Regions from separate parts of the Kocuria salina genome, predicted to be linked through region 3. Evidence: riboswitches for the same ligand, from Rfam matches in the RefSeq annotation. Region 3 holds a riboswitch; each other region holds the start of a gene.
The links. A riboswitch is a leader RNA that binds a small molecule or an ion and turns the genes downstream of it on or off. The one in region 3 is predicted to bind thiamine pyrophosphate.
Positions count from the first base shown of each region.

Region 1 (3,259 bases), on a different contig from region 3:
GTGTCCTCCCCGGCGAGCACGGCGAGCTCCTGCAGGTTCGGGGTGATCAGGTCGGCGAGGCCGAGCATCGCGCGCAGGGCGTCCTCGGCCTCGCGCTCCAGCAGGCGGCCCCCGGAGGTCGCGACCATGACGGGGTCCAGGACCACGACCGGCGGCCGGTGGGTCCCGAGCCACCGGGTGACGGCCTCGATGACCGGCACGGACCCGAGCATCCCGATCTTGACGGCGTCGATCTCGACGTCCTCGGCGACCGCGTCCAGCTGTGCCGAGAGGAACTCGACCGGCGGGACGTGGATGTCGCGCACGCCCACGGTGTTCTGCACGACGACGGCGGTGACGGCGCTCATCCCGTAGCCGCCCATCGCGGCGATCGACTTGAGGTCCGCGTGCTGGCCGGCCCCGCCCGTGGGGTCGGTGCCGGCGATGGCCAGGACGCGGGGCACGCGGGCGGTCACGGGGCCACCTCCCCGGCGGGCACGGCGGCGAAGGCCCGCAGGTAGCGGGCGGCCGCGGCGGCGGGGTCCGGGTCGGCGCAGATCCCGGAGACCACGGCCAGCCCCGCGGCGCCGGCGGCGCGCAGGCCGGGGGCGTCCTCGACCCGCACCCCGCCGATGGCCAGGCAGGGCAGGGCCGTGCGGGCCGCGGCGCGGGCGAAGCCCTCGACGCCCAGCGGCTCGGGGTGGTCGGGCTTGGTGCGGGTCGCCCGCACCGCCCCGACGCCCAGGTAGTCGACCGTCCCGGCCGGCAGCGCGGCGGCGGCATCGAGCTCCTCCGCCGTGGCGGCGCTGAGGCCGAGCACGGCCTGCGGGCCGCAGATCTCCCGGGCGAGCGCCACGGGCAGGTCCGACTGGCCCACGTGCACGCCGGCCACGGGGGCGCCGGCCGCGCGGGCGGCGAGGTACACGTCGGCGCGGTCGTCCACGAGCACGGGCACCTCCCGGCCCACGCGCTCGGCCACGGCCGTCAGCAGGGCGACGAGCTCGCGGACCGGGGCGTCCTTCTCCCGCACCTGGACCATGGTGGCTCCCCCGCGCACGGCGGCGGCCACGACGTCCGGGACCGTCCGGGGGGCGCTCAGGGCGGTGTCCGTCACCAGGTGCAGGGCCAGGGCCGCGGGGTCGAGGCGCGGGCTCACCGGGCGACCTCCTCGCGCACGAGCTCCGCCCGGGCGGCGATCCCCTCCGGGGTGACGGCGTGCAGCCGGTCCAGCAGCGCCACGGCGAAGGAGCCGGGCCCGGCGGAGTCGGCGGCCGCGTCCTCGGCCGCCAGGGTGTACACCGTGGTGGCGGCCACCGCCGCGGCGGCCGGGTCCGTGCGCACGGCGGTGAACGCCGCCATGAGGGCGCCCAGGGCGCACCCGCCGCCGGTGATGCGGGTCAGCAGGGGCGTGCCGTGCGGCACCCGGACCACCGTGCCGTCCGGGGAGCGCACGAGGTCCACGGGCCCGGACACGGCCACCGCCGAGCCGGCCCGCTCGGCGAGCGCGGCGGCGGCGTCCCGGGCCGCGTCGACGCCGTGGGTCGCGTCCGTGCCGCGGCCGCCGGCGCCGCCGGCGAGGGCGATGACCTCGGAGGCGTTGCCGCGCACGATCGCCGGCTCGAACCCGAGCAGGTCGCGGGCCAGCGCCGTGCGCACGGGCAGGGCGCCCACCGCCACCGGGTCCAGGACCCAGGCCCGGCCCGCGCGGCGCCGGGCCCCGACGGCCTCGTAGGCGGCGCCGCGCTGCTCGGCGGTGGGCGTGCCGGTGTTGACGAGGAGGCCGTCGGCGAGCTCCGCGAAGACCCCGCCCTCGCCCTGGATGTCGGTCATCGCCGGGGACGCGCCCACGGCGAGCAGCACGTTGGCGGTGAAGTTGGTGACCACGGCGTTGGTGATGCACTGCACCAGCGGCGCCGCGGCGCGCAGGTCCGCCAGGGCCGCGGCGGCGTCCTCGGCGAGCGCGGGGTCCGGCGGCACCGGCCTCCCGGGTCCTGGTGTGCGGTCGGACGGGGGTACGGCATCGCGCATCTGCGACATCCCTTCGCTAGTACTGGCTAGATCAGGTTCGACGGGTGTGTTCTCAGCCGCTCGTGCGGCACCCCGTGTCTGGTGTCCTGCCAGTCTAGTCGTCGTGCGGGAGTCGGCACGGACCCCGCACGGGATCAGAACATGCCGTTGGCGTGCGCCATCCGCTCGGGCACCGGCTGCGCGACGCCCCAGTGCTCCACGATCCGGCCGTCGTCGAGGCGCCAGAGGTCGTAGCAGGCGACCGTTCCGGTGGATCCTCCGTCGCGGCTCCCTCCGGGAACGGCCTCCGCGACGGTCAGCACGAAGTTCCCCTCGCCGACCACGCGGCGCAGCCGCTGGTACGCGGGCTGCGGGCCGTCCGGCGTGCCGCCGGTGTGCTCGGTGCAGCCCCGGGGGCTCATGTGGTCCTGGACGGCGTGGCGGTCGCCCCCGACGAGGGCGGCCTCGACCCACTCGGCGGCGATGCGCTTGTTGTCCTGCGTCCGCTCGTGGTCCGTGACCGCGACGGGACCGTCGAGCTGGGGGCGGGCGCCGTCGGGGCCCGTGCGCAGGGGCTCGAGGACGTCCCAGTGCTCGGCGATCCGTCCGTCCTCCACCCGGAAGACGTCGAAGCCGACCAGCGGCTCCGGACCGAGCCCTTCGTACACCGAGTGGACGGCCACCGTCCCGTGGTCGTCGAGCATCCGGACCATGTCCACGCGGAAGTCGTCGGGCATGCTCTGCACGAACTGCCTGAGACCCTCGCGCCCGTCCGGCGCGAGCGGCGAGTGCTGGACGAAGTCCTCCGTGTAGTGACGGTCCACGGCCGACGGATCCCGGTGGACGAACAGTTCCGTGCCGGTGGTGCGGATGGTGTCTGCACTGGTCATGGCGATGCTCCCTGGAACGGGCGGCCGCTCTCCCGGCGGACGGGACGGCGGCCCCGGGTGTGCTGTGGTGCGCACCACGGTACGCCGCCGCGCGGAGGGCGGGCAGGCCGGGGCGGTCCGTGACGGTCCGCGACGACGGAGGACCCCGACCGTGCCGGTCGGGGTCCTCCGTGGTGCTGCTCGGCGGGGCGGGTCAGCCCCGGTCGGCGGGCCGGCCGCTGGTGAGGTCCTCGGCCTTGACGCCGACGCCGACGACGGTCGGCGCCCGGCGGGAGGACTCCTCCGGGGCGCGCTGGGCGACGGTCCTCGCCTCGTGCCGGGCGCCCTCCGCGGCGGCCGCCCGGCCGGCGGTCACCTCGGCCTCGCCGGGCCGCGCCGTCGGG
Region 1 covers NZ_SSSF01000003.1:110,914-114,172, forward strand. The annotation lists gene E7Z53_RS07255 (bifunctional hydroxymethylpyrimidine kinase/phosphomethylpyrimidine kinase) at 1-455, opposite strand, end outside; gene thiE (thiamine phosphate synthase) at 452-1,135, opposite strand; gene thiM (hydroxyethylthiazole kinase) at 1,132-1,956, opposite strand; TPP riboswitch at 1,999-2,092, opposite strand; gene E7Z53_RS07270 (nuclear transport factor 2 family protein) at 2,142-2,876, opposite strand; gene E7Z53_RS07275 (Rne/Rng family ribonuclease) at 3,070-3,259, opposite strand, start outside.
Region 1: another riboswitch for thiamine pyrophosphate. It lies ahead of thiM (hydroxyethylthiazole kinase); the one in region 3 lies ahead of E7Z53_RS06425 (ECF transporter S component).

Region 2 (3,259 bases), on a different contig from region 3:
CCCGGCCGAGCTCGGCGGTCAGCAGCGCGTCCCGGGCGGTGTAGCACCCGGCGGTGTTGGGCAGGATCCGGATGTCGTTGCGCTCGAGCAGCGCGAAGAGGGAGTCGCCCTGGCCGGGGGCGTAGCGGCGCAGGGCCACGGTGGTCAGCTCGGTGCCGGAGGCCAGCAGCGCCTGTTCCAGGGTGTGCAGCGAGCTCAGGCCGCCGGTGCCCATGATCAGCCGGGAGCTCAGCTCGATGCCGTCGAGCACGAGGGGGTCGGGGTGCGGGGCGGTCACGTCAGCCTCCCTGGACGGCGGTGATGATCTCGATGGACTGGCCCTCCGCCACGGGGGTCCGCCGCCAGCGGCTGCGGGGCACGACCGCGGCGTCCACGGCCACGGCCACGCCGAGGCGCCCGCCGTCCAGCGGGGCGCCGTCGGGGCCCAGGGGGCGGCCGACGGTCTCGGCGACGAGGTCGACGACGGTCGCCTCCGCCGCCACTTGGCGCGGGCGGCCGTTGAGGGTGATGGCGGTCATCGGGTGCTCCTGCTCCGGGGCCCGGGCCCGGCGGCGGCCGGCGCGGGATCCCCTGGACGGGCCTCGACGGGGCGGTCGAAGCGGTGCGGGTCGGTGGTGGCGAGGTGCTCGGCGTCGGCGGCCGGATCGGCTCCGGTCCCGCCGGCCACCAGCTGCGCGGCGAGCCGGGCGGCCAGCGGGGCGAGCAGGACGCCGTGGCGGAAGTAGCCGGTGGAGACCACGAGCCCCGGCACCGGCGAGCCGTCCGGGTCGCGGACCCGGCCGAGGTAGGGGATGTCGTCCGGGGTGCCGGGCCGGGCGCGGGCCAGCACCTCGACCAGCTCGAGGTCGGCGATGCCGGGCACGAGCGCCTGGGCGTCGCGCAGCAGCCGGAACACGCCGCCGGCGCTGGGACCGGTCAGGTCGTCCTCGCGGGAGGTCGCCCCGATCACCACGGTCCCGTCGGCGCGGGGCACCAGGTAGACGGGCACCCCGTGCACCAGACCGCGGACGGTGCGCCCGAGCAGCTCCGGCGCCCCGGCGGGGACCCGGGCGCGCAGGATGTCCCCGTGCACCGGCCGCAGCGGCGGGTGCCAGTCCTCCGGCAGCCCGTCGAGCTCGCCGAGCCCGGCGCCGGGAGCGAGGACCGTCCAGGTCGCGGAGACCATCCCGCCGCCGGCCAGGCGGACGCCGGTCGCCGCTCCCTCGGCGTTGCGGCGCAGCCCCGTGGCGAGGTCGTGGACGAGGCGGGCCGGTCCGCCGTCGCGCGCGGCCGGGAGCCCGGCGGGCTCCGGGAGGTCGGGGAGCTCCGGGGCGACGAGGGCCGCGAGCAGCCCGGCCACGAGGCGGCGCGGGTCCACCTGGTGGTCGTCGGGGATCCGGAACGCGGCGGACAGCCGCGGGCTCAGGGCCGGCTCGAGGGTGCGGGCGGCGCGCAGGGTCAGCGCCTCCACCGTCATGCCGTGGCGGCCCTGCAGCGCGCGGAGGTCCGTCAGGGCCTGCCGGTCGGCGGCGTCCACGCCGCACACGAGGGTCTCGGTGGCCCGGTGGCCCACCGTCCCGCCGGCGGCCTGCTCGAGGGCGGCCACGAACGCCGGGTACTCGGCGGCCGAGGCGGTCATGAGGGGGTACAGGGGCTCCTGCTGGTACTGGACCTCGCTCACCGGGGCGAGCATCCCGGCCGCGGCGCGGCTGGCGCCGGAGCCCGGCTCGGGGTCCACCACGACCACCGAGCGGCCGCGGCGGCGCAGCTCCCAGGCGGTGGCCAGGCCGATCACCCCGGCGCCGACGACGGCGACGTCGGCGCGGACGTGCTCGGGCCGGTCGACCAGCGGGTGGGGCGCGGTCGTGGGGGCGGGGTGCGCGGCAGTCACAGGGAACGTCCTTTCCTCCGGCGGCATGACCCGCATCAGGTGTGGCGGTCGGCGCTGGACGCCCTCTCAGCCCCCGGTGGGGCTCCCGCAGAACCGCTGACCTATCATCAGCGTGTGACCCAGCCTACCCGTGACGCCTCCGCCCCCGCCGAGTCCTCCCTGCGAGAGACCCGGACGGCCAGACTCCTCGCCGCCCGGCTGTACGTGTGCACGGACGCCCGCCGGGACCGGGGCGACCTCGAGGACTTCCTGCACGCCGTCTGTGCCGGCGGCGCTGACGTCGTCCAGTTGCGGGACAAGAGCATCGACGCGGACGAGGAGATCGCCGCGCTGGAGCTGCTGGGCCGGGTGGCCGCCGAGTACGACACCCTGTTCGCGGTCAACGACCGCGCCGACATCGCCGCGCTCGTGGGCGCCGACGTCTTCCACGTGGGCCAGCACGACCTCAGCCCCGCCCAGGCCCGGCGGCTCCTGGGCCCCGACGTGCTGATCGGGCGCTCCACCCACGACCTCGGACAGGCCACGGCGGCGCTGGAGGATTCGGACGTCGACTACTTCTGCACCGGCCCCGTCTGGGCCACGCCCACCAAGCCGGGGCGCCCGGCCACCGGGCTGGAGTTCGTCCGCGCGGTCGCCGAGCTGACGGAGGCCCGGCTGGACGCGGACCCGGAGGTCCTGCCCGTGCCGTGGTTCGCCATCGGCGGCATCGACGAGACGCGGCTCCCGCAGGTGCTGGAGGCCGGGGCGCGCGGCGTCGTCGTCGTCCGCGCCGTCACCGAGGCCCCCGATCCCCGCACCGCCGCCGGGCAGCTGCGCGGTCTGCTCCCCGCCTGAGCCCGGGGCGGCCCCCCGCCCGCCTCACCGTCGGCTCCCCGCCGCCGTCCAGCACGTTCTGAGAGCATGGACGCAGGACGACGACGGAGAGGTGGCCCATGGACCCCGAGCTCGACCCCCAGGTGCGGCACGCGGTGGAGCGCCCCGCGGAGACCGCCCGCGGCCCGGAGGACGCGCAGCTGCGCGTCCGGCTGGCCGGTGAGCCCGCCCGCCGCGCCCTCGGCACGCACTGGGAGCAGGGCCTCCCGGAGGACGCCGCCCCGAGCGACGACCGGCTCGCCGCCGCCGTGCTGCTCGCCACCCTCTTCGGCGACACCTTCTGGCTGGAGCGCGCCGCCCGGCTGCCCAGCGACGTGCCGGGGTGCCCGTCCGCGCCGCCGAGCGGGCTGCTGGAGCTGACCCGGGTGCCGGGCGCCCGGGCGGCCCTGGCTGCCGTGCTCGAGCGCCCGCTGCTGACCGGGCTCCTGGAGTGGGGCACCAACCCCCTGCCGGAGCAGCCCCCGCTGGCCGTGGCCCGGGCCGCCCGGGACCTGGGCATCCCCGACGACGGGCGCG
Region 2 covers NZ_SSSF01000001.1:790,134-793,392, reverse strand. The annotation lists gene E7Z53_RS03700 (thiazole synthase) at 1-277, opposite strand, end outside; gene thiS (sulfur carrier protein ThiS) at 279-518, opposite strand; gene E7Z53_RS03690 (FAD-dependent oxidoreductase) at 515-1,870, opposite strand; TPP riboswitch at 1,866-1,969, opposite strand; gene thiE (thiamine phosphate synthase) at 1,985-2,704, shown strand; gene E7Z53_RS03680 (hypothetical protein) at 2,803-3,259, shown strand, end outside.
Region 2: another riboswitch for thiamine pyrophosphate. It lies ahead of E7Z53_RS03690 (FAD-dependent oxidoreductase); the one in region 3 lies ahead of E7Z53_RS06425 (ECF transporter S component).

Region 3 (3,259 bases):
GGACTTGCCGGCGCCGTTGGGCCCGGTCAGCGCGAGCGCGCGGCCGCGGCGCAGGGTCAGCTCCACGCCGGCCACCGCCGTGGGGAGGTCCCGGCCCGCGGCGGCGTCGTCCAGCGGGCGGCCGCGCCGCCGCGCCCGCCGCCGGGCGCGCAGCTGCCGCGCCGACGGCTGGCTGCGCGAGACGCCCAGACCGGTGGCGCTCAGCAGCGGTGCGCCGTCCGCCCCGGAGCCGGCGGCCCGGGTTCCGGCGGGACCCCCGGCGGAACCGGCACCGGAGCCTGCACCGGGACCCGCGGCGGGGCGAGCGGGCGCACGCGTGGCAGGCACCCGGCCGGGCACCCACACCCCCGCGCCGCTGAGCTCGTCGGCCGCGGCGCCGAGCACCCGGCCCGGCGCGCCGTCGTGGGTGATGCTCCCGTCCCGGCCGAGCACGACGACGCGGTCCACGACCTCGGCCCACACGGCGACACGGTGCTCCACGACCACGAGCGTGGCGCCGCTGCGGTCGAGGCAGGACACCACCGCGTCGCGGACCTGCCGCACGCCGGCGGGGTCCAAATTGGCGGTCGGCTCGTCGAGCAGCAGCAGCCCGGGGCTCATGGCCACGGCGCCCGCGAGCGCCAGACGCTGCTTCTGCCCGCCGGACAGGGCCGCGGTGGAGTGGTCGAGGGGGAGGTCCAGCCCCACGTCCTCGAGCGCCGCGCGCACCCGCGGCCAGATCTGCTCCCGGGGCACCGCGAGGTTCTCGAGGCCGAAGGCGGTGTCGTCCCCGATCCGGGACAGCACCACCTGGGACTCGGGGTCCTGCTGCACGAGACCGGCGCGGCCGCGCGCCTGCTCCGGCGGCATGCCGTCGAGCAGCAGCTCGCCGGAGGCGGACTGCCCGTCGTCGTCGTGGAGGACTCCCGCCAGGGCGTGCAGGAGGGTGGACTTGCCCGCCCCGCTGGGTCCCAGCAGGAGCACGCGCTCCCCCGGCTCCACCACGAGGTCGAGGCCGCGCAGCGCCGCCGCGTCCCGCCCGGGGTGGTGCCAGCCGAAGCCGCGGGCCTCGACCCGCGCCCCGCGGCCGGCGGGCACCACGGGGCCCTGGGTCGTGAAAGCCGTCATCGCCGCACGGCCCGCCCCGACGCGAGGCCCTGCAGCACGCCGGTGGCCGCGAGGGCCCGCACCACGGCCTGCATCAGCAGGCCCGCGAGCACCGCCCCGGAGACGGCCGCCAGGACCACGTAGACCACCTGGTGGCTCAGCGCCCACTCGTAGTTGTAGACGATGTTCTCGTGGACGCCGAGGAAGATCCCGCTCACGGCGCCCGCCACGGCCGCCGCGAGGGCGTCGAACCGGCGGTACCGGAAGGCGGCGAAGGCCAGTTCCGCGCCGATGCCCTGGACGAGACCGGAGAGCACGACCAGCAGGCCGAAGTGGGTGCCCAGGAAGCTCTCGATCACGGCGGCGAGCAGCTCGCAGAACAGCGCGGCGCCGGGCTTGCGGATGATCAGCCCGCCGAGCACGCCGGCCACGAGCCAGCCGCCGGCGATCAGCCCCACGGCGGGCGGGTAGGCGACCGCGGCCGTGCCGACCACGGGGTAGAGCAGGTTCGACCACGCCCAGAAGACGACCGCGCACACGGCGGCGAGGACGGCGGCCACGACGATGTCGACGACGCGCCAGGACGACGCGCGGGACGTGCCGGGGCGGCGGGCGGGGCGGTGGGTGGTGGTGTTCACGGTGGATTCCTCCTGGGCTCAGCGAGCCGTCGGTGCCAGGAGGGGACGGGGTTCCGCGGGCCGCGCCGGTGGCGCGTTCCCGGGGAAGCACCCCTGAGATGCTCGACTCCCTTCGCCGGTGCTAACCGGAGCAGGTTCGAGGGTCTGCGGCGATCCGCACTCTCAGCGCCGCGCCGGTCTCACCGGCGGGGCGCTCCCCTGTCGTTCAGTGGCACCGAGTGTACCCCTCCCCCGCCCGCCCCGTGCACTGCCGGCGCACGGCCGGTGAACGACGCAGGGGCCCGTCCGGCCGGACACCGGTGCGGTGTCCGGCCGGACGGGCCCCTGAGCGAGGTGCTCGCCGGGCCTCAGACCTCGGCCTGGCTCGAGGCCTTGGGGTTCGTCCGCGGCCTGTTCTCCATCTTCGCGATCTGGCGGGAGATGCCGACCTTGATGACGGTGCCCACGAGACCGGTGACGAGCGACCAGATGATGATGCCCGTCCAGGCCTCGTCCGGGTCCGGGTTCTTGGCGGGGGGCGCGTCGCCGGTGATGCGCGTCCACGCCGCGCCGAGCACCTTGTGCGAGAGCGCCACGCCGCCGAGCGAGAGGCCGGTGCCCACGAGTTCGAGGACCTTGGTGTTCATGGAGTGCTGCTCCTTGTCGTCCGAGGGGGACGCGGGTGCGCCCTGTCGATCCTGCCCAGCCTAACGCGTCCCCGGCGATCCGTCAGTCTGCTGTCCGTCCGCCCGCCGGCCGTCCGGGCTCGGCACCGGCGGTCCCGCGGCGACGCCCTCCGCGGAGCCCTCCGCCCCGCCCTCCGCGGCGCGGTTGAGGACCTTCTGCAGGTCGTCCTGGGTCAGCGTGGTCCGGTTCAGGTGCTTGGTGCGGTACGTCGAGCGTCCCACCATGTGCGCCGAGACGGGCACGGTGAGCAGCTGGAAGATCCAGCCGAGGGCGATGAGCGGGATCATGACGGGTTCGCGGTTCTCGAGGGCGACTGCCGTGAGCATGAGGAGCAGCCCGAAGACCTGGGGCTTGGTGCCGGCGTGCATGCGCGTCAGGAGGTCCGGGAAGCGGACCAGGCCGATCCCTGCGGCGAGGGACATGAGCGCGCCGACCACGAGGCACACGGCCGCGGCGGCGTCCAGGACAGTGTCCAGCACGGCGCTCACCGCCCGTGCTCGGCGGTCTGGGTGGCGAAGCGCGCCACCGTCACGGAGCCGATGAACCCGACCAGCGAGACGATCACCATGAGGATCAGGTTGTTGAGGTGGCCGTGGTAGGCCATGTCCACGGCGAGGGCGGCCGCGACGATGGCCAGCAGCACGTCCGTGGCCACCACGCGGTCCAGCAGGGAGGGGCCCTTGGCGAGGCGGTAGAGGGTGCCCGCGGCGGCCGCGCTGAGCAGCACGGCCGCGACGGCCACGGCGATCTGCATCACGGGTGGTCCTCCTCGTGGGTGTCGGTGGGGGTGGATCCCGGGGCGTCCGCCGGGGACCCGGTGGGCACCTCGTCCCGGCGGCGGCCCACGATCTGCAGGCTCGCGGTGATCG
Region 3 covers NZ_SSSF01000002.1:492,041-495,299, reverse strand. The annotation lists gene E7Z53_RS06430 (ABC transporter ATP-binding protein) at 1-1,107, opposite strand, end outside; gene E7Z53_RS06425 (ECF transporter S component) at 1,104-1,724, opposite strand; TPP riboswitch at 1,815-1,934, opposite strand; gene E7Z53_RS06420 (DUF4235 domain-containing protein) at 2,072-2,350, opposite strand; gene mnhG (monovalent cation/H(+) antiporter subunit G) at 2,411-2,878, opposite strand; gene E7Z53_RS06410 (monovalent cation/H+ antiporter complex subunit F) at 2,875-3,144, opposite strand; gene E7Z53_RS06405 (Na+/H+ antiporter subunit E) at 3,144-3,259, opposite strand, start outside.